One region of the Vagococcus luciliae genome, then DNA from elsewhere that is predicted to be linked to it. Evidence: predicted binding sites of a transcription regulator. Region 1 holds the regulator's gene; each other region holds the start of a gene.
What was found. The regulator LexA, encoded in region 1, represses DNA repair genes until DNA is damaged. The targets are predictions, from matches to a motif close to CNAACANNTGTTNG.
Positions count from the first base shown of each region.

Region 2: ruvA (Holliday junction branch migration protein RuvA) is a predicted target of LexA. The motif match lies at 2,873-2,886, and genes of this name have one in related genera.
Region 3: xerS (tyrosine recombinase XerS) is a predicted target of LexA. The motif match lies at 3,623-3,636, and genes of this name have one in related genera.

Region 1 is NZ_CP102451.1:1,162,518-1,173,643, forward strand. Features, by position in the region: gene G314FT_RS05725 (HelD family protein) at 1-734, shown strand, start outside; gene G314FT_RS05730 (sulfite exporter TauE/SafE family protein) at 803-1,582, shown strand; gene G314FT_RS05735 (oleate hydratase) at 1,712-3,493, shown strand; gene G314FT_RS05740 (hydroxymethylglutaryl-CoA reductase, degradative) at 3,533-4,807, opposite strand; gene G314FT_RS05745 (hydroxymethylglutaryl-CoA synthase) at 4,820-5,998, opposite strand; gene G314FT_RS05750 (50S ribosomal protein L25/general stress protein Ctc) at 6,154-6,774, opposite strand; gene G314FT_RS05755 (M42 family metallopeptidase) at 7,134-8,168, opposite strand; gene G314FT_RS05760 (hypothetical protein) at 8,226-8,414, opposite strand; gene lexA (transcriptional repressor LexA) at 8,526-9,146, opposite strand; gene G314FT_RS05770 (DUF896 family protein) at 9,292-9,534, shown strand; gene tkt (transketolase) at 9,632-11,126, shown strand, end outside.
Region 2 is NZ_CP102451.1:825,012-836,137, forward strand. Features, by position in the region: gene mutL (DNA mismatch repair endonuclease MutL) at 1-1,795, shown strand, start outside; gene G314FT_RS04290 (Maf family protein) at 1,810-2,361, shown strand; gene msrB (peptide-methionine (R)-S-oxide reductase MsrB) at 2,358-2,792, shown strand; gene ruvA (Holliday junction branch migration protein RuvA) at 2,904-3,521, shown strand; gene ruvB (Holliday junction branch migration DNA helicase RuvB) at 3,537-4,550, shown strand; gene queA (tRNA preQ1(34) S-adenosylmethionine ribosyltransferase-isomerase QueA) at 4,631-5,665, shown strand; gene tgt (tRNA guanosine(34) transglycosylase Tgt) at 5,683-6,828, shown strand; gene yajC (preprotein translocase subunit YajC) at 6,912-7,277, shown strand; gene G314FT_RS04325 (hypothetical protein) at 7,456-7,629, shown strand; gene G314FT_RS04330 (type 2 periplasmic-binding domain-containing protein) at 7,643-7,786, opposite strand; partial or broken gene G314FT_RS10535 (transporter substrate-binding domain-containing protein) at 7,814-8,349, opposite strand; gene G314FT_RS04345 (heavy metal translocating P-type ATPase) at 8,392-10,344, opposite strand; gene G314FT_RS04350 (hypothetical protein) at 10,654-10,833, shown strand; gene G314FT_RS04355 (GNAT family N-acetyltransferase) at 10,887-11,126, opposite strand, start outside.
Region 3 is NZ_CP102451.1:1,548,686-1,559,811, reverse strand. Features, by position in the region: gene G314FT_RS07565 (prephenate dehydrogenase) at 1-239, shown strand, start outside; gene aroA (3-phosphoshikimate 1-carboxyvinyltransferase) at 254-1,537, shown strand; gene G314FT_RS07555 (shikimate kinase) at 1,539-2,042, shown strand; gene pheA (prephenate dehydratase) at 2,043-2,870, shown strand; gene xerS (tyrosine recombinase XerS) at 3,648-4,727, shown strand; gene G314FT_RS07540 (DUF998 domain-containing protein) at 4,847-6,022, shown strand; gene G314FT_RS07535 (bifunctional aspartate transaminase/aspartate 4-decarboxylase) at 6,055-7,644, opposite strand; gene G314FT_RS07530 (UDP-N-acetylmuramoyl-L-alanyl-D-glutamate--L-lysine ligase) at 7,848-9,362, opposite strand; gene G314FT_RS07525 (hypothetical protein) at 9,584-10,024, shown strand; gene G314FT_RS07520 (3'-5' exonuclease) at 10,046-10,579, opposite strand; gene G314FT_RS07515 (ABC transporter ATP-binding protein) at 10,695-11,126, opposite strand, start outside.

The DNA of each region.
Region 1 (11,126 bases):
ATAAAAGACAAATGTCACCAATTACATTGGATGAGGCTATTGTATTATTAACTATTAAGCACTTTTATGTGGAAAGATTAACTATGCCAAATATGCGATTTGTTTTGGTAGACGAGGTGCAAGATTATACACCAGCGCAACTCCAGTTTTTATTATTGCTTTTTCCAAAAAGCGACTTCACCATGGTAGGAGACGAAAACCAAGCTATTTTTAACACTAGTACACCTTTTAAACAAATTAAGACACTTTTTTCAGTTGATGATAAAGAGGTAACAACCTATCAATTGTTAACGAGTTACCGTTCTACAGGAGCGATTACTAAAGCGTTTAATGAATTGTCACTATCAAAAAATGCGACGATTGTCCCAATTCGTCCACAAGGAGTTGCACCGCAATTAATCAAATATAATCAACCATCAGAGATTAAAGAAGTAGTGGCTAACGTATTGAGTCAGTTAGATGGTGAAAAATTGACGGTATTAGTGAAAACAGAGCATGAAAAAGAGATCATAGAAACATTCTTTGATGAAGAAACACAGGTTCATGTCACTAGTATTAATCTAGCGAAAGGGCTAGAATTTGATAATGTATTATTATTAAATGCTTCGGCGGCTCATTTTACCACTATTCGAGATCAAAAAATATTATATACTGCTTTCTCTCGCGCGATGAATCATTTATTTATTGGCTATGAAAAATCATTAACACCTTTATTGGCTTATTTAGAAAAATAAAGATAGACAGGCTACTTTTTTCCCACTAGACTGGGAAGTAAGTAGTCTTTTTTGAGGAGGAAAAATAAATGGTGGGCTGGATTTATTTTTTTATTATCATCTTTGCCAATAGTATTGGTGCTATATCTGGTATGGGTGGGGGAGTGATTATAAAACCTTTATTTGATACATTAGGATTTCATGACATTTTAAGTATTTCATTTTACTCAACGGTAGCTGTTTTAAGTATGTCGATTGTCTCAACAATCAGGCAAGCACAAAATGGAATTAAAATAAATTGGTCGTTTGCTCTATGGTTATCATTTGGCTCTGTCTTAGGAGGTATTCTTGGAAGTTTAGGGTTAGATAAATTAGTTAGTCTCTTGTCATCAGAAAAGATAGTTTCACTGATACAAATTATTCTTATTATGGCAACATTGATATTTTCATATTTATATAGTAAAAATCAGTGGAAAGGACAGCATTTCACGGGAGTATTCACAATTTTAATATGTGGGTTATTTTTAGGAGCCATTGCTAGTTTTTTGGGAATAGGTGGCGGACCTTTAAATGTTGCTATGTTAATGTTGTTATTTGGTATTCCGATAAAAAATGCCACAGTGTACTCAATTGTGACTATTCTATTTTCTCAGTTATCCAAAATAGTAACTATTCAATTTAGTACAGGTTTTTCACACTTTGATTTAAACTTGTTAATTTATATTATACCAGCTGGAATTATTGGTGGATTTTTAGGTGCTTATTTAAGTCAAAGCGTATCATCAGAAAAAGTGACGACAATTTATCAATTTGTGATAATTGGTGTCCTTCTTGTCAATTGTTATAATGCTTATAAATTGTTTTTATAAAAAAATTAACCTTTATCATATAATTGTTCTTTTTTGTCAGTTGAAATGCATTAAATAAAAGTTTGTGGACTTGTATGTGCGTTAGAATAACTCTTATAAAGAAGTTTTATAACACTGGGGGTTATGATAATGTATACAAGTAATGGAAATTATGAAGCGTTTGCTCGACCAAAGAAACCAGAAAGAACAGATAACATTTCAGCTGTCTATTTAGTAGGATCAGGATTAGCCTCATTATCTGCAGCAGCTTTTTTAATCAGAGATGCTCAATTACCAGGTAATAAAATTACGATTTTAGAAGAGTTACCACTTCCAGGTGGATCTCTTGATGGGATTGACAAAGATCATTATGGCTTTGTTATACGTGGCGGTCGTGAGATGGAAAATCACTTTGAATGTTTATGGGATTTATATCGTTCAGTTCCATCGTTAGAGGTAGAAAATGCCTCAGTATTAGATGAATTTTATTGGTTAAATAAAGAAGACCCAAACTCATCAGAATGTCGCTTGATTCATAGTCAAGGTGTTCAATCAGATACCGATGGAAAATTCACATTGACTGAAAAAGGGCTTAAAGAAATTATCTCACTGTGTTTAACTAAGGAAGATGATTTACAAGATAAAAGAATTGATGAAGTCTTTTCACAAGAATTTTTTGACTCAAACTTTTGGAAATACTGGTGTACAATGTTTGCTTTTGAAAACTGGCATTCAGCAATGGAAATGCGACGCTATTTAATGCGTTTTGTTCATCATATTGATGGCTTAGCGGATTTTAGTGCATTGAAATTCACCAAATACAATCAGTATGAGTCTCTAGTGATGCCATTAGTTGACTATTTAACTGAGCAAGGTGTGACAGTCCAATACAATACAAAAGTTGATAATATCATTGTGAATTGTGCTAACAATCAAAAAATAGCTGAAAAATTAGAATTGATCGTAGATGGGAAAGAACAAACAATTGAGTTAAAAGAAGACGATTTAGTGTTTGTAACAAATGGTTCAATCACTGAAAGTTCAACATATGGTACACAAACAACACCAGCACCAATTCCAAGTAAAGAAGATCTTGGAGGTAGTTGGAATCTATGGAAAAAATTAGCAGAACAATGTGACGAGTTTGGTCATCCAGAAAAATTCTGTGAAAATTTACCAAGTGAGAGCTGGGTAGTGTCTGCTACAATCACAACATTAGATAAAAAAATAGCACCATATCTTGAAAATATCAGTAAAAGAGATCCTTATTCAGGTCGAGTTGTAACAGGTGGGATTGTGTATTCTGAAGATTCAAATTGGCGTCAAAGTTACACTATTAATCGTCAACCACACTTTAAAAAACAACCTAAAGATGAGTTAGTTATCTGGTTTTATGCATTGTGTTCAAACAAAGATGGAAATTATGTAAAAAAACCAATTACTTCATGTACTGGTGAAGAAATAGCGAAAGAATGGTTGTATCATATTGGGGTACCCGTTGAAAAAATTGATGATTTAGCTAAAAATTCTGTCAATGTGGTCCCAACTTATATGCCATTTATTACGTCTTACTTTATGCCAAGAGCAAATGGGGATAGACCATTAGTTGTACCAAATGGGTCTAAGAATTTAGCATTCATTGGGAATTTCGCAGAAACTAAACGAGACACAGTCTTTACGACAGAGTATTCTGTTAGAACAGCAATGGAAGCTGTGTATGAATTAATGGATGTGGATAGAGGAGTACCAGAAGTGTTTGCTTCAGCATTTGACATCCGTACGTTACTTCGTGCGACTTATTACTTAACAGATAAGAAAACTCTCCCTGAAATAAAAGTTCCTTGGTTAATGAGCAAAGTTGAAAAACATGAACTTAAAAAAATTCAAGGTACATTTGTCGAAGAGCTATTAAAAGATAACCATTTATTATAAATAAAAAAGCAACTCCGTTTTAATTTGGAGTTGCTTTTTCTATATTTCTCTTAGTTGCTTTAAAATATCTGTAGCAGTTTGAGTATTCATGTGAGATGCTTGTCTTAATTTTTCAGTGACCTGTTCTATTTCATCCCCAACAGCCCCAACTTGGATAGCAAGAGAACTAGCATGTAGTTTCATATGTCCTTTTTGGATGCCGTCACTAACAAGAGCTTTTAAGGCAGCCAAATTCTGTGCTAAACCAACTGATACTATCACTCTAGCCAGTTCTTGTGAATCTGTAATACCCAACATATCAAGATTAGCTTTAGCCATAGGAAGGACAGAGATTGCCCCCCCGACAGTCCCGATAGACACAGGTAACGTTAATTCACCAATAAGAGAATCATCGTTTACGTGCCAATCTGCCATACTTTGGTAACGTCCATTACGACAAGCATAAGCATGAGCAGCGGCAGATACAGCACGTGGGTCATTTCCAGTTGCGATGACAACAGAATCAATCCCATTCATAATGCCTTTATTATGTGTGACTGCACGATACGTATCAAGATTAGCATATCTAGTAGCTTGTACAATCCGGTGAGCAATTTCTTTTCCGTTTGTCGTTTTACTATCCAAGTGACTAAAAGGAATCGAGCATGTTGCAGTGACCAATGATTCGGTATTATAGTTACTTAAAATAGACATTAGAGCTTCTCCATCAATTAATTCTGAGATAAAAGGTGTGACGCCTTCTAATATCGTGTTGATAATATTAGCTCCCATAGCATTTCCAACATTAATCAGTAGATAGACAGTGAAAAAAGTTTCGTCATTTTCATCTTTAAATATTGAGCATTCAATGTTCTGTAAGCCACCACCACGTTTCACGATGGAAGGGTGAGAGAGATTAGCGACTTTTTTAATTTCTTCTAAATGTGATAGTAGCATTTTTTGAGCAGTTTCAAGATTTTCAACACCGGTGAAAATAATTTGCCCTCTTTTTAAGTAACTTGTGATAGATGTTTCAAAGCCATTTGGACGAGTCATTTTAGCAGCATAACTACAAGCAGCGATAACAGAAGGCTCTTCAACTACCATGGGGACGGTTTTTTCTTTTCCATCAATGATAAAATTTAGTGCTACTCCTAAAGGTATAGGAAATTGAGTCAACTGATTTTCTATTAGAGAATTAGCAACATCTTCATCTAATGGCATATTTTTTTTAAACAAAGAATAATCTTCTTGACTTAAGAGCTGTGCATTTAATAAAGTTGCTAATCGTTCATCTCGTGTTTTTTTATAAAATTTATCAAATGATTTGTCCACTAAAGATTCTCCTTATTCTTTATTTTTCCCATATAAACGCTGATGATTTTCAACACCTTTAAAGAAGAAAACGCCATTATCTGTTTTGTCTTGTTTAAATAAATGGTTTCCTTCAGAATCAATGGCTAACTCATCATTAAACATGTCTGTATAGCTATCAATAGATAAAGAAATTCTATCATTTAATAGTGTGTCATGTTGTTTGGTTAACAGAGCATCTTTGAAACCTGGAACAAGTTTACCAGAAAAAATTTCAGCGACAGCACCACTACCATAACTAAAGAAACCAATACGCTGATTTTCTTTAAGTGATGATAAAGTTGATTCTAGTAAAGACATTAGGCTTAGATAAAGAGAACCAGTATAAATATTTCCAATATCACGAGAGTAGGTAGTGCTAAGTTGGTAATGTTCTAACAGTAAGTCTTTATTGTTAGGTGCTTCTGCATCAAGCAAGGGCATAAGTGCTTTTTTACCCATTTTTGTATAAGGTAAATGAAAACAAAACGCAGAAAAATCTTCAAATGACCGAGCGGTACGATTCTTGTATTCATGCCATAGCTCACTGAAAAAAGAAATGTAGGCTTCATTTGAAAATTTACCATCGACGATTGCTGTTTTAGAATAATTTGGTCGCCAAAAATCAAAAATACTTTTTGTCATAGAAACGGATACTTCCTCAATTTCTAAAATACTAGGTGAAGAGCTGATAATCATTGCAATAGCACCAGCTCCTTGTGTAACTTCGCCAGAACTATTTAGTCCATATCTTGAAATATCTGATCCGATTACTAATGCTTTTTTATCAGGATGTAGTCTAACAAAATCAACAGCCATCATTAAACCAGCTGTCGCACCATAGCAAGCCTGTTTTAAATCAACTGATTTTGCAAAAGGATGGATGTCTAGCAGTTGATGAATAAATGAAGCAACTGATTTTGATTCATCGACACCTGTTTCAGTTCCAACAACAATTAAATCTATGTTATTTAAATCATTTTTCGTAAGTAGAGGATAGGCGGCATTTGCAGCCATGCTGACTGTATCTTGACTTATAGGAGGAACAGACATTTTTGATTGTCCAATGCCTATAGTAAATTTATCAGGATCTACCCCACGATAATTTGCTAGTTCTTCTAATTTAATATATGTGTTTGGGGTGTAAAAATTTATTTTATCTATACCAACCATACATTTAACCTACTTTCTTTTAGAATAAGAGTAATTCATAAGTATTCTATCATAGAAAGAGATAAAGAGTGGAACTTCTTCAGTGATTTTAGTAATCTCTTAAAGTATAAAAAAACAGAACTCTTAAAAAGAGTTCTGTTTAGTGTATTTTCTAATTAAGCTTCTTCAGGTTTAGCATTAACTAATTCAGGTTCTGCAGCAATATCGTTAGCTTCATCTTCAACAGGAGCAGCCATTTCAACTACGGCACAAATTTGTTCTTCTGCATCTGTAATGATTGTAAACTCATCATGTTTAGGAATATCAGCAACTACTAAAGAATCTCCAATTTCTAAATCTTCAATGTTTACTTCAACACGTTCTGGTAATTTATCTGGAGTAGCTGATACAATAACACTGTATAAGTTTTGTTCAAGAACACCACCAGCTTTAACCCCTTTAGGAGTACCAACAAGTGATAATTCTGCTTCAACTTCAGTTTCTTGAGACATATCTACTGCTAAGAATTCTACATGAATCCATGATTTAGTAAATGTATCTAATTCGTAAGTGTGTAATAATGTACTTATTTTTTTACCGTTTAAATCTAATACATAAACGGCATTTAATCCATTTTCACGAATATCTTTTTCAAGTTGACGTGCATCAACAGAAATTGATAGATTTTGTATTCCGTTACCATTCACAGCACCGGGTACACGACCTTCTTCTCTAAGTTTTCTTCTGATAGATCTTGGTCTAGTTGCTCTTTCTTCTACTTTTAACACTACTGACATAAATAATTTCCTCCTTTAGAATATAACATCTTAATTAGTTCGTTATTTAGTTCATGTAGATGTAATCGTTGTGATGAGCTAATCGATTAATCTAGGTGATATTGATAAGAGTGTTAAACTTATCAATAACGAACGATAAGACTATATTATACCTTTTGAGGCAATCTTAATAATTAAATATTAATTAATAAGTTAAATATGGTGACTAAGGACTTAAGCAATCCATATATTGCCTGCTCATCATGGTTTTAAACCACACTATAATATAAGCTTATGAACTAACCATACGACGAAAAGCAGAAAAGGTCAAGCAATATAGTTTTAAATAAAAAAACAAACTCATTGAGTTTGTTTTTTTATTATGATAAAGAACTAAACAAATATTCTTTTACCAACTGTTCAGTAGATTCAATTGAATCTTTATGTGTTCTTTCATAAGCATGACTAGATTCGATACCAGCTCCTATCAATCCATGTTTGACATCTGCACCAGCTCTCATAGCAGCTGAAGCGTCACTTCCATAATAAGGATAAATATCTAATTGATAAGGAATATTTTTTTCTTTACATAGGGAAACAAAATGATTCCGAAGTCCTAAATGATAAGGTCCACTAGCATCTTTGACACAGATTGATACAGTGTATTCATCTGTTTGTTGATCGTCTCCCATGGCACCCATATCAACCGCAACATATTCAACAACTTGAGAATCAATATTTGAATTTCCACCATACCCAATTTCTTCATTATTTGAAAAGAAGAAGTGGGTTGTATAAGGAAGTGTTTCACCTGTTTTTTTAAGGTTTATTAAAAAATTAATTAAAATAGCTGCACTAACTTTATCATCTAGATGACGAGATTTTATGAAACCTGAAGATGTAATAATAGTTCTTGGATCAAAACTAATAAAATCTCCAACTTGGATACCTAATTTTTCAGTTTCTTCTTTAGAAGAAACTTTTTCATCAATTCTGACTTCCATATTTTGCTGATCACGTTTAGCGGTACCAGCATCTTTATAGACATGAACACTAGTTTGATGCATTAAAATGGTACCAGTATAGTCTTTATTTTCTTGAGTATGGATCGTACAATATTCGCCCTCGATAGCATTAAAATTAAAACCACCAATTAGATCAAGTTTTAATCGGCCATCTGGTTTAATCGCACGCACCATAGCTCCTAAAGTATCAATATGTGCAGTAATAAATCGTTGTTTCTCTTGATTTGTTCCAGGAACAGTGATTATTAAACTTCCTTTATTATTAATACAAGGCTTATAACCAGATTTATTTAATAGGTTACTAATAAATGCAATAATTTTTTTAGTATCTCCTGTTGGAGAAGGAATATTAGTTAATTCCTTTGTTAATTCAATAGTATCTTTATACAAATGACTCATCCTTTCTTTTTAATTAAGGGTAGATGAATCATTCATAAAAAGCAATGCTTATTTTTTATAGGATAGATGGTTATGTTTTTGTTGAGAGCGACGATAACTTTTTTCATCCCAAAGCATTAACCACAATAATACAAGTGGGGTCAATATAATTAATGCAACATCTAATCCCATGTTACCTAAAATGACACCAATAATTAAGACAATTAAAATTAGAGCATATCTTCTAATAGCAAACATAAAACCACTCCTTAAACTATTCGATAGAACGTATGTTCTTATCTGTAAACATATTATACAAACATCTGTTCTCTTTGTAAAGAAAAAAATAAAGCATAACGTTATGCTTTATTAAATATGATTTCTATAAAGTCCAACCACTTTACCTAAAATAGCGACACTGTTTAAGATAATTGGTTCTAATGTATCATTTTCCGGTTGTAATCTAATATGATTTTTTTCTTTAAAAAACCTTTTACATGTTGCTTCATTTTCATCTGTCATAGCAATAACAATTTCACCATTAATAGCAGATGACTGTTTTCTTACAATGACATGATCACCATCAAATATCCCAGCATTTATCATACTATCTCCTCGAATGGTTAACATGAATAAACTATTCTCTTCATATTTTAAGTCAGGAGGTAATGGGAAAAAATCTGATGCTTCTTCAACAGCTAAGATTGGCTCACCTGCAGTTACAACACCAAGCATTGGAATAAAAGGAGAGTTAACTCCAATCATTTTTAACCCTTCATTTGTTAATTCGATTGCTCTGGGCTTAGTTGGATCACGAGTAATCAATCCTTTTTTTTCCAAACGTGATAAGTGACCATGAACAGTAGACGTTGATGAAAGGTTAACAGCTGTTCCAATTTCTCTTACAGTTGGAGGATACCCTTTTTTTTCAACTTGTTCATGAATATATTTTAAAACGTCTAATTGCCTAGAAGAACGTTTAGTTGACATGATGATACCTCATTTCCTTTTTTTTGAGTGTAACATAATTTTTTCTTAAAATCAAACGCATGTTCGTACGTTTGAACGATATATAATTGTTTTTTTATCTTTTTTAAGCTACTATTTAGGTAGAACTTTAAGGAGGTCGTGACTTATGTTAAGTGAAAAAAAATTAGCAAGAATTAATGAGCTAGCAAAGAAAGCAAAAACAACTGAGGGACTAACTGACGTTGAAAAAAAAGAACAACAATTATTGAGGGAAGAATATTTACATAGTTTTAGAAAAGGTATGAGAAATCACATTGAGGGAATGAAAGTAGTCGATGAAGAGGGGACAGATGTTACTCCTGAGAAATTAAAACAAATCCAAAAAGAAAAAGGATTACATGATCGATAAAATTTCATGTGTTATTTCTATAAAAACGCTTGTAAATTAATATTATTAGATGTAAAATATAATAAAGGTAAAAAAAACCTAAATAGGAGGGCGTTATATGTTATTTGATCAAACTGATCAACTAGGTGTGAATGCAATTCGTACGCTTAGTTTAGACATGGTTCAACAAGCAAATTCAGGACATCCAGGATTACCAATGGGGGCAGCTCCAATGGCTTACACTCTTTGGACAAAATTTTTAAAGGTCAATCCTAAAACATCAAGACAATGGGCAGACCGTGACCGTTTTGTGTTATCGGCAGGACATGGTTCCGCAATGCTTTATAGTTTACTTCATTTGTCAGGTTATAACTTACCAATGGAGGAATTAAAAAAATTCCGTCAATGGGATAGTTTAACACCAGGACATCCTGAAGTTCATCATACAGATGGGGTAGAAGCAACAACTGGTCCATTAGGTCAAGGAATTGCGATGAGTGTTGGATTTGCGATGGCAGAAGCGCACCTCGCTGCAACATATAACAAAGATCAATTTAATATCGTTGACCATTACACGTATGCTTTATGTGGTGATGGTGATTTAATGGAAGGTATTTCTCAAGAAGCAATCAGTTTAGCTGGTCATTTAAAACTTGGTAAATTAATTGTGTTATATGATTCAAATGGTATTTCATTAGACGGACCATTAGATAAGTCATTTACGGAAGACGTTAAAGGTCGTGTTGAATCATCAGGATGGCAACACATTTTAGTCAAAGACGGCAACGATTTAGAAGAAATTGCGAATGCTATTGAAGCCGCACAAAAAGAAACTACAAAACCAACCATGATTGAAGTCAAAACAGTGATTGGATTTGGTGCTGAAAACGAAGGAACAAACAAAGTTCATGGTGCACCACTTGGAGTTGACGGTGTGGCGTTTGCTAAAAAATCTTACGGTTGGGATTACCCAGCATTTACTGTACCAGAAGAAGTGGCAACACGTTTCCACGCTGATATGGTAGAAAAAGGTGAAAAAGCAGAAGCAGAGTGGCAAAAACTATTTGCTGATTATAAAGCTACTTATCCAGAACTAGCGAAACAATTTGAAGAAGCCTTCAAAGATGACGTGACAGTTGATTTGGAATCTGTTTTACCAACATATGAACTTGGTGAAAGTGCTGCGAGTCGTGTGACAAGTAAAGAAGCCATTCAAGTCTTATCAAAAGAAATCCCATCATTCTGGGGAGGATCAGCCGATTTATCATCATCAAACAATACAATGGTGGCAGCTGAAAAAGATTTTGAACCAGGACAATATGAAGGCCGTAATATTTGGTTTGGTGTTCGTGAATTTGGTATGGCAGCAGCAATGAATGGGATTGCTTTGCATGGTGGAACCCGTGTGTATGGTGGAACATTCTTCGTATTTGTCGACTACTTACGTCCAGCATTGCGTTTATCAGCGATTCAAAAAGCACCTGTAACATTTGTGTTAACACATGACTCTATTGCAGTTGGTGAAGATGGTCCAACGCATGAGCCAATCGAACAGTTATCAAGCTTACGTGGGATACCAAATGTAAACTTAATTCGTCCAGCTGATGGCAATG
Region 2 (11,126 bases), 340 kb from region 1:
TATTTTTATTGAAGAATCAGGATTAAAGAAAATTCAAGTGATTGATAATGGGGAAGGAATAGCTTCAGATGACGTGTTAAATGCCTTTAAGCGACATGCTACCAGTAAAATTCATACACGTGAAGATTTGTTTCGTATTCGTTCACTAGGATTTCGTGGTGAAGCACTACCAAGTATCGCTTCAGTATCTGAGGTGACACTTGAAACATCAACTGGTGAAGAGGGAAGCTATCTTTTCTTATCAGGAGGTGTGGTGAAAGAGCATAAATCCCATTCATTGCGTAAAGGAACTAGTATAACGGTTGAAAATATCTTTTTTAATACACCAGCTAGACTAAAATATGTTAAAACATTACAAACAGAGTTAGCTAATATTGGTGATGTAGTCAATCGGTTAGCTATGAGCCATCCAGATATTTCTTTTTCATTAACGAATGATGGTCATCGAATGTTACGAACACTAGGAAGTGGCGATTTAAAACAAGCGATTGCCGGTGTTTATGGTGTTAATACAGCAAAAAAAATGATTGAAGTATCAGGGGATGATTTGGATTTTAAGCTAACAGGTTATGTGTCTTTACCAGAAGTGACACGAGCTAGCCGTAATTATATCTCACTCATCATTAATGGTCGTTATATCAAAAATTTTATTTTAAATAAAGCAATCGTGTCTGGCTATGGATCAAAACTGATGGTGGGTCGTTTTCCAATCGCGGTATTATCCATTCAGATGGATCCATTGCTTGTTGATGTGAATGTTCATCCAACTAAACAAGAAGTTCGCCTAAGTAAAGAAAAAGAACTCGTTACGCTAATTGAAACAAGCATTGCTAAAGCGTTGGGTGAGGAAGTGTTGATTCCTCGCGTGAATGATAGCAAACCATTTAAAAAACAAGTTGAAACGGTTAAAGTAGAGCAACAACAATTACCATTTGAGCATTCAGCTAAACCACTAGAGCGTGAACAACAAATTCAAGATACCAATTTAGCTTATGATTCATTGACAGGTGAATTTTATTTAAAAAATAATGAAGAAAAAGAACTATTTAAAGAAGCAAAAGATTACACAAATGGTGTCTCAGAAAAATTAGATGATGCGAATTATACGCAAGAGAGTGACATAGAATCAAATACTGTTTCTCATGAAGTGATTGAAGAAGTGGTTGATCTACCAAAAACTGATACGCAAGAAACACCAACGCACAGTTTTCCCCATTTAGAATATTTTGGTCAAATGCATGGCACCTATTTATTTGCCCAAAGTGATGAGGGACTTTATATTATTGATCAACATGCCGCTCAAGAACGTATCAAGTATGAGTATTTTAGAGAAAAAATAGGAGACGTTGGGGAAGATAAACAACAACTCCTTGTGCCGATTATTTTAGAATACTCAGTAGATGATTACATAAAGATTAAAGAAAATCTATCGGTGTTTGAAGAAGTCGGGATTGAGTTAGAGGATTTTGGACAACAGAGTTTTATTATCCGTTCTCATCCAACATGGTATCCAGTTGGAAAAGAAGAGTCGACCATCCGTGAAATGATTGATATTTTCCTAGAAGAAGGAAAAGTTGAAGTGAAATCTTTTCGTGAGGCTACAGCAATTATGATGAGTTGTAAGCAATCAATTAAGGCCAACCATCATTTGGATGAACGTCAAGCACGAGCCTTATTAGACGAGTTAAAAACATGTGAAAATCCGTTTAATTGTCCGCACGGTCGCCCTGTGTTGATTCACTTTACCAATCAGGATATGGAAAAATTATTTAAACGAATTCAAGAGCCACATTAGAAAGGAAGACGTACATGATACTAGCGTCAGCATCACCTAGAAGAAAAGAGTTATTGTCATTTGTGACAAGTCATTTTACAATAAGCCCAGCCGATATAGATGAGACGGTCAATTTAGATGAATTACCCAAAGATTATGTTCGTCGCATGGCCAGAGAAAAAGCTAAAGAAATTGTTAAACTTTATCCAAATGAAACAGTAATTGGGTGTGATACAACAGTTGTGTTAGATAATGACATTATGGGGAAGCCGATTGATGAAAAAGATGCTTACTATATGTTAGAAAAACTAAGTGGTAAGACACATAGCGTAATGACAGCAGTCTGTGTGATAACCCCTGAAGAAAGATATGAACACATTGAAGAAGTGGAAGTAGTGTTTTATTCACTAGATAAAGAAGATATAAATGGCTACATTCAAAGTGGCGAGCCGATGGATAAAGCAGGTGCTTATGGTATTCAGGGTAAAGCAAGTGTGTTTGTTAAGGAAATTAAAGGAGATTATTTTTCAATCGTTGGCTTACCTGTAGGGTATCTAAATCAATTATTTAAACAATTAGGAAGGTGAATGAGTTGGTAAATAAAGATGAATTAAAAGAACAATTAACTCCCTTACAATATCAAGTAACACAAGAAAATGGAACAGAACGCCCGTTTTCAAGCGAATACGACCAATTTGATAAAGATGGCATTTACGTAGATATCGTTAGTGGGGAACCATTGTTTTCTTCAACGGATAAATATGACGCTGGATGTGGGTGGCCATCATTTACAAAGCCTATAGCAACATTAAAAGAACTTGAAGACACTACGCTTGCAAGAGTACGAACTGAAGTAAGAAGTTCTCAAGCTGATTCTCACCTAGGCCATGTGTTTCCTGATGGACCACAAGACAAAGGTGGACTAAGATATTGTATTAATGGTGCTGCTTTACGTTTTGTTCCAGTTGAAGATTTAGAAAAAGAAGGCTATGCTGAATATTTAGCACTGTTTAATTAATTAGAGCTTCCCATATTTATGGGGGCTTTTTTTAGTGATTAAAGCATAGGATAATTGTCTGGGATATGGTACAATTTTAGGGAACATGCGTACGTGAAAGGAAGAAAACAAGTGTATGAATACATTAAAGGGACAGTGACATTCACTAGTCCGTATTATATAGTGGTTGAAACAAATGGATTAGGCTATCAAATTGCGGTAGCTAATCCATTTCGCTATTCAGCCTATTTAAATCAAGATGTGACGGTTTATTTGCATCAGGTCATTCGTGATGATGCCCATTTGCTTTATGGGTTTGCCACACTTGAAGAAAAGCAATTATTTTTAAAACTAATTAGTGTCTCAGGAATTGGACCAAAAAGTGGATTAGCGATTATGGCATTAGATGATCATGCTGGGTTAGTTCAAGCAATCGATGCTCAAGATGCAACATATTTAACTAAATTCCCAGGAGTTGGGAAGAAGACAGCGCAACAAATGATTTTAGATTTACAAGGAAAATTAGATGATGTTGAAATAGAAGGATCTGAGACGATCGCTATTTCGACACAGGAAGATTTATTTGTAGTTGAGCCAACTCAACAATTAGATGAAGCAATCGAAGCACTTAAAGCTCTTGGCTATTCTGAAAGAGAAATCAAAAAAATCAAAAAAGAGCTTGAGAGCTATCAAGATAAAACAACGGATGAGTATTTACGTATTGGATTGAAATTATTAATGAAAAAGTAAGGAATGATAAAGAAGATGTCAGAACAAGAAGAAAGACTTGTCTCTTCTGAAACACTATATGCAGAAGAAGTGGTGGAAAAGTCACTTAGGCCAACACGATTGTCGCAATACATTGGCCAACAAAAAGTGAAAGAAGAGTTGACAATTTATATTAAAGCAGCAAGGCAACGAAAAGAAGCTTTAGACCATGTCTTACTTTATGGGCCACCTGGATTAGGTAAAACAACCATGGCGATGGTCATTGCAAATGAAATGGAAGTTGGTATTAAGACAACGAGTGGACCAGCTATTGAAAAACCAGGCGATTTAGTGGCAATACTAAATGAGTTAGAACCAGGTGATGTCCTATTTATTGATGAAATTCATCGTCTACCACGTGTGGCGGAAGAACTTTTGTACTCAGCTATGGAAGATTTTTATGTGGACATTATGATTGGACAAGGTCCTACCTCTCATCCTGTTCATTTTGAGTTGCCACCATTTACACTAGTGGGTGCAACGACACGAGCAGGGATGCTATCAGCTCCTTTGAGAGATCGCTTTGGAATTATTAGTCATATGGAATATTATGAAGAAGAGGATTTAAAGGAAATTATTATTCGTTCAGCAGATATTTTTGATGTGGTGATAGAGGAAAGTGGTGCGTATGAAATTGCTAGACGTTCACGTGGCACGCCACGTATTGCCAATCGTTTATTAAAACGTGTGAGAGATTTTGCTCAAGTCACAGGAGAAGGTGTTGTGACAACACCCATTGCAGATGCAGCATTGAAAATGTTGCAAGTTGATGATAAAGGACTTGATCATGTCGATCAAAAATTACTTCGTGCCATGATTGAGCTATATAACGGGGGACCTGTTGGGCTAACTACTATTGCCGTTAATGTCAGTGAAGAACGTGAAACAGTAGAAGATATGTATGAACCTTACCTTATCCAGAAAGGGTTCATCAAACGCACACAACGAGGACGTGTTGTAACAGAATACGCGTATCAACATTTAGGTTATCCTTATAATCAAAATAGTTAAGCTATCTTGACTGTTTTTATTTATGAGTAAAAGTGTTAAAATACAACGGGAGATAGAACAGAAAGGAAACAGGTGAGTATATGACATTAAAAACCTCTGACTTTGATTTTGATTTACCAGAAGAGTTAATAGCACAAACACCACTAGAAAATCGTGCGGCATCAAAGTTATTAATATTAGATTCGAAAACTGGAGCAATTGAGGACACACAATTTCCTGCAATTATAGATGAATTAAATGAAGGAGATGCTCTTGTTATGAATGATACAAGAGTTCTTCCTGCAAGGCTTCACGGAGAAAAACCTGATACAGGTGGTCATTTAGAAGTTTTATTGTTAACGAATACAACAGGTGACACATGGGAAACCTTAATTAAACCAGCCAAACGTGCCAAAAAAGGTACCGTGATTTCATTTGGAAATGGGGCATTAAAAGCAGTCGTTGAGGAAGAACTAGAACATGGTGGTCGAATGATTACTTTTTCTTATGATGGTGTCTTTTTAGAGATTTTAGAATCTCTTGGAGAAATGCCATTACCACCATATATCAAAGAAAGATTAAGTGATAATGATCGTTACCAAACTGTTTATGCGAAAGAAAATGGGTCAGCTGCAGCACCTACTGCGGGACTGCACTTCACACCAGATGTTTTGAAAAAAATTGAAGACAAAGGTGTTAAATTAGTGTATTTAACGCTTCATGTTGGATTGGGAACATTTAGACCAGTCAGTGTGGATGATGTGGAAAATCACAAAATGCATAGTGAATTTTATCGTTTAACCAAAGAAGCAGCAGATACTTTGAATGAAGTCAAAGAACAAGGTGGAAAAGTTGTCGCAGTTGGGACAACGTCTATTAGAACACTTGAAACCATTGGGACAAAGTTTGATGGAACATTGCAAGAAGATAATGGATGGACAGATATATTTATTAAACCAGGTTATGAATTTAAAATAGTCGATGCATTTTTAACTAATTTCCACTTACCAATGTCAACATTGATTATGTTAGTCAGTGCGTTTGCCGGAAAAGAGAACGTCCTACATGCCTATGAGCATGCAGTAAAAGAAAAATATCGCTTCTTTAGTTTTGGGGATGCGATGTTTGTTAAATAAAGAAAGAGAGAAAAGACATGACAGAACCAGCAATTAAATACCGATTGATAAAAAAAGAAAAACATACTGGCGCAAGACTAGGTGAAATTATTACTCCTCATGGAACATTCCCAACGCCAATGTTTATGCCTGTTGGAACACTTGCGACTGTAAAAACAATGGCACCGGAAGAATTAAAAGAGATGGGTGCGGGAATTATCTTAAGCAATACGTATCATCTATGGTTACGTCCCGGTGAGGATATCGTAGAAGGAGCAGGTGGACTGCATAAATTTATGAACTGGGATCAAGGAATTTTAACTGATTCTGGCGGATTTCAAGTCTGGTCACTATCAGACATGCGACAAATTGAAGAATCTGGTGTTCATTTTAGAAATCATTTAAATGGCTCTAAAATGTTTTTATCACCTGAGAAAGCTATTCAAATTCAAAATAAATTAGGCCCAGATATTATGATGAGTTTCGATGAATGCCCGCCATTCCATGAAAGTCACGATTATGTAAAAAAATCAATTGAGAGAACATCACGTTGGGCTGAACGTGGACTAAAAGCTCATCAAAATCCTGATAGACAAGGACTATTTGGGATTATTCAAGGAGCTGGGTATAAAGACTTACGTGAACAAAGTGCACGTGAATTAGTCGGGTTAGATTTTCCAGGGTATTCTATCGGTGGGTTGTCAGTAGGGGAACCTAAAGAAGAGATGAACAAAGTTCTTGAATATACCACACCACTTATTCCAGATAATAAACCACGTTATTTGATGGGAGTTGGGACACCTGACTCATTAATTGATGGCGTGATTCGTGGTGTTGATATGTTTGACTGTGTGTTACCAACACGTATTGCACGAAATGGAACATGTATGACAAGTCAAGGTCGATTAGTTGTAAAAAATGCGAAGTACGCTGAAGACTATCGCCCAATTGATGAGAAATGTGATTGCTACACTTGTCGAAATTACACACGAGCTTACATTCGTCATCTTATTAAATGTGATGAAACATTTGGTATTCGTTTGACGTCTTATCATAATTTGTATTTCTTATTAAATACAATGAAACAAGTCAGACAAGCGATTATGGATGATAACTTATTAGAATTTAGACAAGCATTTTTTGAAGAGTATGGTTTTAATAAAGAAAATGCCAAGAATTTCTAAAATTTATAGAATTTTTGTAGTTAAACAATTAAAAATTTGTTACAGTTATAGTTGAGTGAATTAAGAAAGAGGTGAACTAAGTTATGCAAACATTGATACCATTGATATTGATTATGGGTGGGATGATGTTTTTTATGAGTCGTTCTCAAAAGAAACAACAAGCTCAACGTCAACAATTATTAGATAGTATGCAACCTGGTAGTGAAGTTGTGACTATTGGTGGACTATATGGAATCGTTCATGAAGTAGATAAAGAAAAAGGCACAGTAACTCTTGATTGTGAAGGAATTTATTTAGAATTTGAACGAGGAGCAATTAAAACAGTTAAAGCTCCTACAGCACCTACATCTAATGAACCAATAGAGGATACTAAGTCAGAAGTTGAAGTAACTGAAGTTGAAGTGGTTGAAGAACCAGTAACTGAAGAAGAAAAAAAAGATAACGAATAGAAATGAGGAAATAACACTTTTTTTAAGTGTTATTTTTTTTATAAGAGGAGTGAAGCTAATATGACCAACCAACTTGTATCAGTTGTTGTGTTAAAAGAAAGGCTAATTAATCAAATAAAGGCTAATTAATCAAAAAGCGTTGTACGATTCACCGTTATTTGAAGAATCTATTTGTTTAATGGAATTAGACAATCAACAAACAAAAGAAAAAATGATTGAATACATTCAAAAGACATTAAGTTCTGTTGAAACGAGTTATTTTAATCAATTTAATGAAGAAATTAGTTCAAAAATAGTCAAGATAGAGGAGTTACTTCATCTTTGTATTTTTTTATTAAATCTTCGTCATTAATTTCCTGGATGGATTAATTAATCTGTTTTAATAAATATGGAAAATTTTTAGGTAAAGCAATGGCTGTTTCTTTGTCTGAATCGTTAATTTCGATATCTGCAAACATCAATGAGTCATCTGGTGTTAGATAAGTTTCAGCAACCGGTTCTTCAATCACAGCTGCATCAATCTTACTTTGTTGGGGTTATAAAATAAGGTCTGGTATGTTTTGTAAAGACACAGTATCAGCTTGTATTTCTTTACTAGATAGCCTCTCTTGTTTTGTTTGAACTTGTGCTCCAACTTTTACCCTTTCTAGGGATTCTAAGGAATTGTATTTGTTTTGATTGCTTTTTCTAATGACAATTTTTTGTTGAACAGTCATGTAAGAATTTGAGAAATCAACTTCTTTTAATTGCTCTGGTGTGGGTGTCATGCCAGAAATAATTACGTCGATTTTCCAGTTTTAAGAGCACCTAATAACGCGTTAAAACTGTATTCTTCAATTTTTAATTTAACTCCCATATCTTTTGCAATCTTTTCAGCAATTAAAATATTGGTCGCTACAATTGTATCTTTTCCGTCAATTGTAGCATGGAATTCATAGGGTGCATAAAAGACAGAAAGACCGACTGTAATTTCCCCTTTATCTTTTATTTTTGTAAGTAGGGAAGGAATCCGTTGACTCAGCAAAAACGGTGGATGAAATAAAAAAGTAACCAATTTATACAAAAATACCAAGAAATCACATGTTAAAGTGTTTCTTGGTATTGAGTAGACTATTTAATTTTTTAAAGGTGATAGAAGTCTTAAACCATTGAATAAAACAACCAATGTACTACCTTCATGGGCTAAGATACCTATTGGTAAATTCATTTGTCCGAAGATATTAAGTATCACAAGTAAAGCGACAACACCCATAGAGAAAATAATGTTTTGTTTAACTACTTTATCTAATTTTTTAGATAAACGGTAAGCATATCCTAGTTTGTCTAAGTCATTTTGCATTAAAACAACATCTGCCACATCAATGGCAACATCTGTCCCATCACCCATAGCCACACCAATATCAGCTTTTACAAGAGCTGGTGCATCATTGACCCCATCACCAACCATGGCTGTTAAACCATATTTGTCTTGAAGTGAGCTAACAATTTGTGATTTATTTTCAGGTAGAACATTTCCTGCAACTTCGTCAATTTTAAGCGTACTTGCAACCGCACGACCAGTACGTTCAGCATCACCGGTGATCATTGTAGTATGAATATTATTTTCTTTGAAGTAAGCAACAAGTTGTTGTGCTTTTGGATTTGGTAAGTCCATCATAGCGATTAACCCAATGACAACATCATCTTCAGAGAATAAAACCACAGTTTTTCCTTCTTCAGCATATTTTCTTTCAAAAGATTCAATATCTGAAGAAACGTTTGTAAATTGAGAAGCCTTCCCGATTTTGTAAGTATGTCCTTTATAAGTTGAAACTAAACCTTTTCCAATTTGATTTTCTATTGTTAACGGAATATCATTTACAATTTCAATTGATTTGACGATAGCATTTGCTAAAGGATGGTTAGCTTGTTTTTCCATGGCTACAATTAAATCAGTATAGAAAGTTTCTTCATTAGTAATTTCGCCAATGAAGTGTACATCTGTTACTTTAGGTTTTCCTTCAGTCAAAGTACCTGTTTTATCAAATGCAATGGCTTGAATTTCAGAAAGGTTTGAAAGGTAAGATCCACCTTTAAATAGTACGCCACGTTTGGCTAAGTTTGAAATAGCAGATAGTGTTGCGGGTATATCACTTGCTGCTAAGGCGCAAGGAGAGGCTACGGTTAAGAATACCATTCCTTTATAAAAACTATCATACCAAGTCATATTGAAAATCAAAGGCATTAATACAATGTATAAGAAGACAAGTACCATGACGCTTGTTACATATTTTGGTTCTAGTCGTTTAATTTTTGTTGCAGTTTTAGATAGATTGGATTGTGATTCATTAACTAGTTGCAATATTTTAGCAAACACAGTGTCTGAACTATCTTTTGTTACAGCCATCGTGATTGTTCCATCCCCGTTGATTGTACTACCAAAAACAGTGTCACCAACTGTTTTTTCAGCTGGAATACTTTCTCCATTTATCGAAGATTCATCAATAGATGTATAACCAGAAAGAATGGTTCCATCTGTTGGGATTTGTTCGCCATTTAATACTTTTAAATGATCTCCAATTTTTAAATCAGCTACATCAACAGTTTTTGTTGACCCATCAGAAAGAATTAATTTTGCATCAGTAGGATTCATTTTCATCAAAGAAGTAATTTCTTTTTTACTTTTATTTTCCACGTAATGTTCTAGAAAATGTGCGGCAGCAAAGATAAGAATTAACAGAGCCCCTTCAGTGTAGTCACCAATAATCGCAGCACCAATTGCTGCAAGTGACATCAAAACATGGACATTTGGAGTAAATTTTTTAAGGCGTTTTGTTTCGTTAATAGTATCTTCAAAACCTTCAATCATAATGTGGTAACCTGAGAGAACAATGGTTGCTAAGGCAAGAATTGTTTTAGGAGTACCTGTTGGTAAAAATAAACTAATGATAAAAGTTGCTAAACCAGCAAAGAAAAGTACGACTGGTAAATTACCATGGTTATGATCATGAGATTGTCCTTTAGAATGGTCATGAGAGTGGCTACAATTTTTATGATTATGTTCGACAGTTTGGTGTGATTGGGTCATCTTATCCAGCTCCTTTTTTATATAAGTGAATATTCATATGATTAATTATTCATATATAAATTATAGCTCCTTATTCCAAAAAAAGCAAACAAAATATCAATAACTTTTTGAATAAGCGTTAGAATGTCTATTAATTCTATTTTTTAACAAATGGTGTTATTATAAGGATATGGATATGAGTAATTGATAGTAGTAAATAGATGATTTGCTAAGTGTTTTAAAATAGTTTTATTTAGTGTCTAAAAGTTTACTCGAATCAAGTTTATATCCAACTGTTGAAAAGTTAAGGAATTTTAAGGAGGAAGGACAATGAACGTGGTCGAAAAAATTAATAAGAAAATTGTTGAATTAAAAAAAGAAGAAGAACGCTTAGTGACTAAACGTTTGTCTGAATTAGGTAATTCCATAAATTATATTGAGAATGAAATAGAAATTCAACGATGCAATGCACAGATAGACATTTTGCAAGAATTATTAGAAGAAATTTAAAAATAGTCTAGACTTTAAAAGTCTAGACTATTTTTTATTTAGTTGTTAAGACATTAAAGATTCTTTTGCAAATGTTCATACTCATGTCCAGCAATATTCGTTTCACCAATTTTTTCGAAGCCGTTATTTAGATAGATTCTTTTAGCATTATCATTAATTTTATCTACATTCAGTCCAATAGTAGTAAGACCAGTTTGCTTTGCCAAATTAGGTAGTGAATTAAGGAGTTCTTTAGCAACCCCTTGTCCTCGAAATAGTGGAGAAGTAACAAGCGTATCCAAGTACCACTCGTT
Region 3 (11,126 bases), 390 kb from region 1:
AAGGATCAATCCCGGCATTTTATGATTTATTTGTTGATGTGCCGGATAAACCTGGGATTATTGCTGAAGTTACAGGTCTTTTAGGAGAAGCTAATATCTCAATTATCAATTTAAAAATATTAGAAACACGAGAAGACATTATCGGTGTGCTTCAGGTTAGTTTTAAAAATGACCATGATTTATTGCAAGCAAAAGAATGCATTGAATCACACACAGATTATGTCTGTCGAATACAATAGGAGGTAATGACACTATGAAATTAATCTCAGCTAATCCATTAAATGGAACCATTCATGTTCCTGCTGATAAATCTATTTCACATCGAAGCATTATGTTTGGTGCGATTTCAGAAGGTACCACAACCATCAAAAACTTCTTACGAGGAGAAGATTGTTTAAGTACACTTAACGCATTTAAAAGCTTAGGTGTACCAATCACAGATGATGGTGAAACCATTCGTGTAACAGGTGTAGGCTTTGATGGTCTAAAAAAACCAGCTACTTCACTTGATTTAGGTAATTCTGGTACCACTATTCGTTTAATGATGGGGATTTTGGCGAAACAGTCATTCGACACGATTTTATTTGGTGACGAGTACTTAAACAAACGTCCAATGAATCGCGTCATGTTACCACTTAATCAAATGAATGCTAATCTATCTGGGCATGATAATAGTGAATATCCTCCTATTCATATTTCAGCTAATAATCAACTAACACCAATCACTTATCACATGCCAGTAGCAAGTGCTCAAGTGAAATCTGCTATCTTGTTTGCAGCTTTGCAAGCTGATGGTGAGACAACTATTATCGAAAAAGAACCCACTAGAAATCACACTGAAGAAATGATTCGTCAATTTGGTGGGTCTATCACAACAGATGGAAAAGACATTCGCATTACAGGGCCACAACGACTGGTTGGACAAAACGTCACTGTGCCTGGTGATATTTCATCTGCGGCGTTCTTTTTAGTTGCAGGAGCTGTTGTACCAAATAGTGAAATCGTGCTTAAAAACGTGGGGGTTAATCCAACAAGAACAGGGATTCTAGATGTTTTAGAAGAGATGAATGCCGATGTGGTGATTAGTGAAGAAGATCATGCTAACCAATCAGCCACCATCACTGTCAAAACAAGTAATTTAACTTCTACAATAGTTGGTGGGGATATTATTCCTCGTTTGATTGATGAAATTCCCATTATTGCTTTGCTAGCAACACAAGCAGATGGTCAAACAGTCATTAAAAATGCTGAAGAACTAAAAGTAAAAGAAACCAATCGTATTGACGCAACAGCTGAAGAATTAAGAAAAATTGGTGCAGATATCAAGCCAACTGAAGATGGGTTAATCATCAATGGCCCATGTCAATTGCACGGTGGAAAAGTATCTAGTCGAGGGGATCATCGTATCGGGATGATGCTTCAAATTGCTGCTTTATTGACTGATGAAGAAGTCATTATGGAAAAATCAGAAGCTGTCTCAGTATCTTATCCAGCTTTTTTCGAGGATGTCACACGACTTTCAAGAGGTGAGCATTAAAATGACGCTTGTTTTAATTGGCTTTATGGGAGCAGGTAAAACCACAGTTGGTAATGTATTAGCAAAAAAAACAGCAACGAAACAAATTGATTTAGACCAGTGTATTGTCAAAAAAATTGGGCTGCCTATATCTGAGTACTTTGATAAGCATGGAGAAGAAGCTTTTAGAGAGCTTGAAACCGCTATGTTAAAAGACTTTCTAAACACACCTGGTATTTTATCGCCAGGTGGTGGGGTAATTTTAAAAGAGGAAAATCAAGTGTTATTAAAAAACCATGCTACTGTCGTTTATTTACAAACAGATTTAGATGAATTATTACGTCGAATCGAGCAAGATACGGCAAATTATCGTCCGTTGTTGCATAATAAAACAATAGAAGAGGTGAAAGATATCTTTTTGCCTCGAATTCCTATTTATGAAGAGATTGCAGATCATATTGTCGATACCACAAATAAAACACCAGAAGAAATCGCTGATGTTATTTTAGAATTAGTAGGTGATTAAATGAAAGTTGGTTATTTAGGACCAAAAAACTCGTTTACATACAAAGCAGCATCATATTATTTTGATGATTCATCATTACAGCCTTACGCAAGCATTACGAATTGCTTAAATGCCTTGAAGAAGAATCAAGTTGATTATGCGGTTGTACCAATTGAGAACTCATTGGAAGGGTCTGTTCACACAAGTATGGATGGACTCTTTCAACAAAAAGATATCACTGTTTGTCGTGAAATCATTTTACCAATACAACAAAACTTATTAGTAAATGATTTGACAATCATTCCTAAAAAAATCTTATCACATCCACAAGCTCTAGCACAATCACACCAATTTTTGGAAACATATTACCCGGATGTGTTGATAGAACAAGTTCCATCAACAACATTTGCTGCAGAGTATGTGGCTGAACACCCATCTGAGTCAGTTGCAGCAATTGCCTCAAAAGAAGCAGCAAGAGAGTATGGGTTAGAAATTTTATCATCAGGCATTCAAGACAATCGATTTAATCAAACACGTTTTTGGTTATTAGGTAAAGAGCCGTTTAGACAAGATGAGTACCAACCGAAAAAAATAACGCTATTTATAACATTACCTAAAAATGCCCCTGGTATTTTACATAAAGTACTCTCAGCCTTCGCTTGGCGTGAAATTGATTTAAGTAAAATAGAATCACGACCATTAAAAACTGAATTAGGTGAGTACTACTTTATTCTTGATGTCCTGATTGATGATAACGTCAAACTAGTTGAATATGCACTTGAAGAAATCACCATGTTGGGTGCTAAATATCAGTACCTAGGGTATTATCCCATTGTTATAAAGGCGTGATTGCGAGAAAATTATATGTGTTGTTATAATCCTTATAATGGATTAGATTTATTTACATAGCAATCTGCGTTAGAACAAATTAGTAATATATTATACAAAAAAAAACAAACCAAAATAAAATAGTTATTAGAGCTTTTTATTTTGGTTAATTTAAGAAAGAGAGAAGTATCATATGTCGATAAGTAAATTATTTTTAATTGGTTTACATAATATATATTAAACGAAGTAGTTTTAGGGATTAAATTTTACAAGATATACCATATTATTCATAAAACACATCATCATCATGAGCCATTCATATATATAGTTTATTTAACTAAATAAAACCTATCTATCTTGCTATGACTTATAGCATTATTATATTAACATGACTACATGATGAAGTTTATTTATATTATCTACTTGTGTAAATACATTATGATAGTTAAAAATATAATGTTGATTAAATAGATCTATCGTGATTATTTATATAGTTTAACTGGTTATCTAATTACTATTAAATAACAAATAGCTTATATATTTACCATGATAATAAAACTAATTAATCTCTTATTAATCAGCTAAATAACTTATGTAATATTGATTTATCCTAAATAAATAGAAATCTATCAAACATTTTAAAGATTCATAGATACTTTTTTACCTTTCTTGAAAGTATCATCTTTCAAGAAAGGTAAAAATATTATTATTTTAAAATAACAATATATCATTAGTCTTATTGACTTATTTTAAAATAAAGTATATTATATATACAAACATACGTTTGGAGGTTATCTTATGTCTCAAGAAAAAAATATAAATCGATTAGAATTAGAATTAAAGACTCTTCCCTTCTTTGTTCATGAATATGTACAAAAAAAAAGCATTGTTCCCTATTCTGTCACCACTCTATATGAATATTCTAAAGAATTTCGTCGCTTTTTTGAATGGTTAAAACATGAGTCCCTTATTTTTTCAGATACTGCTAGTATCACACTTGAAGAAATGAATCATTTAACATATGAAGATGTCGAATTATATAAAGGCTACCTTCTTTCATCACCACGTCTTGGAACAAGCTCAGACGGAAGACTAAGAAGTCATGTAAGTATTCAGCGCTCCATTACAGCGTTAAAATCATTATTTCAATTTTTAGCAACTCAAACAGAAAATCAAGATGGAAAACCATATATACAACAAAATATTATGTTAAAAATAGATAATGTTAAAACTGGACGAACACTTCAAGATAGATCACGAGCAATCGAAAAGAAAATTTTAATAGGAGATGAATCTCTAGAATTTATTGAGTTTATTGACACGTCTTACGAAAATTTATTAACTAGTCATCAAGCAAAGTATGCGTTTAAACGAAATAAAACACGTGATTTGGCGATTATTGCTCTATTTTTAGGTACTGGAATTCGTCTATCTGAATTAGTCAATATGAATGTGTCAGATTTGGATATCTCTAATATGGAAGCGACTGTTATTCGTAAAGGCGGATTTAAAGACACCACAATGATTTCTTCTGTTTTTATGGAATACATTAGTGAGTACGCTAAAGAACGCCACACTCTCTATCACCCAGAAAGAACTCAAAAAAGTTTATTTCTTTCACTCTATCGAGGAAAAGCACAACAAATCGATCAATCAACTGTTGAAAAGTTAGTGGCAAAATATAGTAGTGCCTTTAAAACACGTATTACACCACATAAATTACGACATACGGTAGGAACTCAACTCTATAAAAAAACAAATAGTTTACTGACCGTCTCTCACCAACTAGGACAGACAGGAACGAGTGCTACTGCTCTATACACTCATTTAGTTGATGAAGAAAAAAGAGAAGCGATTAATGATTTATGGACTAATTAAAGTCATTCATTCTTTGAATGGCTTTTTGTATATAAATCATGATTAAATAATCTCATAATTATGACGTATTTTTGTTATAATTATTTTTATAAATCGAAATATGACAAAGGAGTTGCATTATGTCTCAAAAAAGATATCGAATTGACATACCAGCCTCGTTTATTGACGAAAATAAGTTAGAAAGCGATAAAGTTTTACAAGTTAGAAAGGAAGACAATCGTCTAATTCTTGAAAAACCAACGATTGTTAAGAATAATGAAGCAATTTCACTTAAGTATTTCATTTATCCATCTATTGTGATGACACTAATATTTTGTTATTCTATTTACCAAAAATCCCTTGGACAAATTCCTTTAACTGGTAATTTTTCTATTGCTAGCCATTTGATTTATTTAGGATTAATTAGTGGTATGTGTTCTTTTTCTTACTTTTTTATTAAAGGAAAACGAAATCCTAAAAACAAATCAACATTGGATATCTATTGGCGAAATGTCCCTACTATTATTTTTTCATTTACTGTTACATTAGCCCTCTTGCTGTCTTCATTCTTTTGGATGATTAGCAAACTATTTGTTGGAGCTAGCTTTGATGAATTTACTGCAATAACTATCTTTTTTATGTTTGCCTGTATTATTAATTATTTTATGATTTATTCTGCCAACATATTTACTTCATCAATGATTGTGTCTTTATTAGTAGCTGTGATTATTGGGGGCATTTTTTTTGCTATGTTAACAAATAGTCAAAGCAAGTGGTGGCAACATAACTTTAGTTATCTTGGCACAAATGAAGCGATAAGAAGTTGGCCGTTTAATTTAACGCTTATTTTAGCTTCTTTACTAATGATTGCTTTAGTTGATTATTTGTTCGTTAACTTAAAAAATCATGGCTATAATGGAAAAGGTATTACTATTTTACGTATTTTGATGATATTACTTTCTCTTTCATTAGGCGGTGTTGGTTTCTTTCCTAATAATGAAGGCGTCTGGCATGAATTACACAATCACGCTGCTAATCTTTTAGTATTTATTATCATCCTTCTTATTATAGGGATAAAATGGCTTTTACCCAAAGTCACAAAAGAATTTTTGATTGTCTCCTATGGCATAGCTATCATTTTATTAGTAGCAAATTTTCTATTTGAAACGATTGGTTATTTATCACTTACTGTTTTTGAAATTATTGCGTTTGGATTAGCTTTTAGTTGGATTTTATTATTATTACAACAAATTAATCGATTATGTGCTTATGAAGATGATGTGATTTTAGTTAAAATAGAAGAGATTACTAAATAAAAAGATGTGAAGGTAAAACCCTTCACATCTTTTTATGATTGTTTTTTAAATGCTTGATAGTACTCATTTAATAATTCTAGCATCTGTTGTCCAATTTTTTGATAGTCTTTGGTTGGTAAATTTGCCTCAGATACACGTAAGTCACCAGGATTAGCCCCAAATCCAACGCCATCCATTAAAACAATTCCATTCTTTTGCGCAAGATTAATTAAAAAATCGATTTGTTCATAATGAGTTTCTAAATAGTGACTAAACTCAGCCCCATATTTTTCTTCTGCTAAATGATAAATATTAATCATTGAATAATACTTAGCATTTTTGGCACTTTCATCTTTAGCATAATCTAAAGCAGCATGTAATTTTTCGTAACGCTCATTCACTAATTTTTTTGAAGCCTCGATATAATCATCACTTATGTCTGATACAACTAAATGAGTCAAACTAAATAAAGCTTCCATAATTTGCGACGGTGTTGATAATCCTGCAATATGATACAAGCCAATCGACCGGCTATCTGCTACCATTCGATCAATGAAGCTCATTTCTTCAGTATCTAATACGACAAGATTATAACGTTTATTTAATTTAGCTTGTTCTTCACTAGGTAACTCTTTAATTAACTTATCGAAGACATTTTCTTTATGTAATCCAATGATGCCTAGTCGCCATCCTGTTGCACCAAATAATTTTGAGTAAGAGTACACTAATAATGTATTAAAAGGAACAACAGAATAGACTGTCTGAAAATCATTAACAAACGTGCCATAGACATCATCCGTAATAATCATTAAATCAGGGTTATTCATCACCGCTTTTTTTATTTCTTTTAATGCTGTATCATCTAGTGCTTTTGATCCTGGATTACTTGGATTAACTAGAAAAAAAGCTTTTAGCTCTGGATCATTTAATTTATCAATAGTCGTTGGATCTATTTCCCAATTATGTTCTTCTTTAGAACTTAAATCTAACTCAACGAGTTCATAATCGTTTAACACAGGGATTTGTAAATAGGGAGTAAAAATCGGGGTATTAATTGCAATTTTATCACCAGGTTTGATTAACTTGTTTTCTTTTAAAGAATTAAACGTATAAACAATGGCAGCACTCCCTCCTTCTGTAGGAAAAAGAGTGGTATCATTTGCTAAGTCTACTCCATTATATAAAACACTTTGTAAATATTGATTTAATATGATTTCAGTATGTTTTAACACACGATTTGGTGACGGGTATAAATTTCCTAAGACACCATCAATAAATTCTTTCACTACATCATCCAAATCCAATCCTAATTTATTCTTCAAATAGTCTAAACAAAGGACTAAGAATTGATCTGTTTCATTAGTTTGAGGTGCTAAAAATTGTACTAAACGTTTAGATATTCCCTCTAACTCTGTGTAACCAACTAAATCTCCATCGGAAATCGTCCGTTCAGATTCTTCAATACCAAATTCTACTAATCTAGAGAATGCTAAACGTGCTTTCTTATTAATCCAATTAGGATTGCCACGTCCAGCATTTAAATAAGGATTCCCTTTTGCGTTAATCTTTGCTAATTCAACCATCTTTTCACTAATTTCAAAGGCACCAAGTGTCTCTATTTTTTCTTCATCAGAAATATTCATATTGTTATCAACCTCCGCTAATTAAAAATAAATGTTTTTATTATTCAATAATGTGTTATAGTATAACATTTCAATGAGTTAATTTCATTTATAAAGTATAATATTCAATAAAATATCATAGGGTTCACAAAATTATCATATCGATTTTTAATATAAAAAAAGACTTAGATAAATCCCTAAGTCTTTTGGTTCACATAATATTATTATAGTTTATTTGAGATGTGGTTTTCAGCAATGGTATAATCTCCCAAATACGGGACATCTCTTCCTTGTATTTTTTGATATAAATCTCGACCTTTTCCTGCTAATATAACAGTATCATGGCTCGTAGCTAAATCTAATGCTTGTTTAATCGCTTCTTCTCTATCTATTACAATATGTTGAATAACATCTTTATTTGTAATGTATTGACTAATTTCATTAATAATCATTACAGGATCCTCGTATCCAGGATCATCAGATGTGAGAAACACAATATCAGTATAATCATTTAATACATCACCAAAGTCTTTTCTTCGAGATGTTGCCTTATCTCCCGTACTACCAATCACAGTAATAATTCTTCCATCTTGATGTTCATTTTTAGCAAATCCTAATAAACTCGTTAAACTTACTTTATTATGGGCATAATCAATATACACAGTAGAGCCATTTTTTTGAATGAGTTTTTCCATTCGACCAGGAACAATTGCTTTTTCTAACCCTTTTTGACAACTATTAATATCAACTCCTAATAGTCTAGCAGCCATCAAACTAGCTAAAGCATTATCCTTATTAAAGTCACCCATTAAACTTAACTTATAAGTATCACACAAATCAAGTACATCTTCCTGTGCTTCAACACTAAAACTTGAGGCATTTCCTCCCTTTTCCCAGTAATAAGTTGTAGATTTATCATGCGAACTATAAGTAAGGGTTGGGATGTTTCTAGCTTGTGCTTCTTCTAGAATTAATGCCACATCTTTTGTTTCTTTGTTTACAATAAAATGTTTCGAATGTTGAATTAATTGTCTCTTACAATAATAATAATCATCAAACGTTGGGTGTTCTATTGGGCTAATATGATCTGGCGAAATATTAAGGAAAATTCCAACATCAAACATTAGTTTATAAACACGATTTAACTTATACGCCTGTGAGGATACTTCCATTACTAAATGTGTCATCTGATTATCAACTGCTTGTGCCATCATGCGATATAAATCCATTGACTCGGGTGTTGTTAAATGGGACTTAAAATAAGTCTTTCCATCTAGTGTGGAATTCATCGTAGAAAACATTGCTGTCTTATTTTGGTTAAATTCATCCAATATATATTTTAAAAAATATGCTGAAGTTGTTTTTCCTTTTGTTCCTGTAAAAGCAACCACTTTTAATTTCGTTTGTGGGTAATCATAAAAAGCCATACTAATCAAAGCCATTGCTTTTCTAATGTCTGTCACAATGATTCCTAAGCCATCATTCACCTCAAAAGGCATCTCTGATACATAAACAGATAACCCTTGTGACATAGCAGCCATTAAATACTCTACTTTAAAACTAGCTCCTTTACAAAAAAATAGCGTCTCACTTGATACATCTCTTGAATCATATGATAAATGAGTGAGAGTTTTATCCTCAACGGGAAGATTATAGTGCCACTCATTGTTATATATAAATTCTTTTAATAAATTATTTTCTTTTAATAATCCTTCTACTTGGTGCAATGAAATCGTCAAAAAAACCACGCCTTACTAATTATAATTTATTGATATTATATCATACTCTTTTAACAATCGTCCTTATTAGATTTTATACACAAAAAGATTAAAATAATATTTTTCTTGTTACAAATAAGATTTTATCTAACAAAAGAAAGAACTATTACCAGTTTAACGAAATTTTATGCTATAGTATTAATATAAAATTTGTTTTTTTATTACATTTTGGAGGAATTATTATGAAATATGTCAAATCATTACTACTCTTTATTATCGCAACATTTTCATTAACTGCCTGTACAAATTCTAATTACCAACAAGAACTTACTAAGCATGATTGGACACTAATTAGAGAATCAGAAGAGCAATTCCCACCTTTATTGGTAAGATTTGATCATGATAAGTTATTATCTAAACTTGATAGCAAATCTTTTAATAAAAAAGATAAAGATTACGTTGGAGATGACCTTGCAAAAAAATTTGCCAAAGAACTATCAAACAATACAGAAACCGAATCACGATACACAATTGATGGAGACAAAATCACGTTTAAAAATACTCAGCTAGACATAAAAGGAATTTATACAATGTCTCATGAAGGAAAAGATATTATCTTAACCCCAACTGATAGCATTGATAATACGGATATGATCATTAAGTTAGTCCCTAAAAATAAATAAAAAGAAAAGCTAGTTAGTCTCTTAAATGACCTTAACTAGCTTTTTTAATGGGTTCACACCAAAATGATTGGCTTGGTATAAAAGGATATTGGCACAAGCCAGACTATCGTCTAACGCGTTATGGTGATTGTCTAAAGAGATGCCTAGCTTTTCACTAACAGTATTTAATTTATGGTTTTCAAATTCTGGAAATAATTGTTTACTTGTTCGAACTGTACATAATGACAAATAATGTGGTTGCTCTAAACCATAATACTCTAAACATCCTTTTAATATATTGCAATCAAAACTAGCATTATGTGCTACGAATAATCGATTTTCTTTGAAATAGGGTTTAATCACTTGCCAAACTTCTGGAAACTTGGGGGCACTAACCACATCTTCCGGCCTTATCCCATGTATTTGTATATTCTTCCAATGAAAATCTGTCTCAGGCTGGATAAGAGAGTAATAACTCCCCACAATTTCATCATTTTTTACCATAACTAAGGCAATGGAGCAAGCACTGTATTTTTGATAGTTGGCTGTTTCAAAGTCAAACGCAATAAAATTCATCATCAAAACTCCTTTTAACCATTCGTTTGTTTTATTATACACCATCCTTTTTAAAATAAAAAAAGTTAGATTAAATAAAACCTCCCAATTCGTGTTTCCGGGAGGTTTAGTTCGGTTATAAATTGAAAAACATTAGTAAATCAGCTAGTTCTAGTTGATTTTTTTGTGTTTCATCCATGTCTTTTTGAACTTGTCCTGAATCTAACACGATTAATCGATTGCCGTATTTCAATGCATCTTCCATACGGTGTGTAATCATTAGACACGTTAGATTATTTTCTGAGATTGTCTTTTCCGTTAAGTCCATTAATTGACGACTTGTTTTAGGATCAAGAGCGGCTGTATGTTCATCCAATAATAATAAATCAGGTTTTTGAATCGTTGCCATCAATAAACTAAGTGCTTGCCTTTGACCACCTGAGAGATTACCAGTTGGTGTGTCTAAATGATTTTCTAATCCATTTCCTATTTTTTGACATTGTTCAAAGAAAAATTCTTTTTGTTGAGCTAATTGACGTTTTTTGAGTCCTCTTTTTTTTCCTCTGAG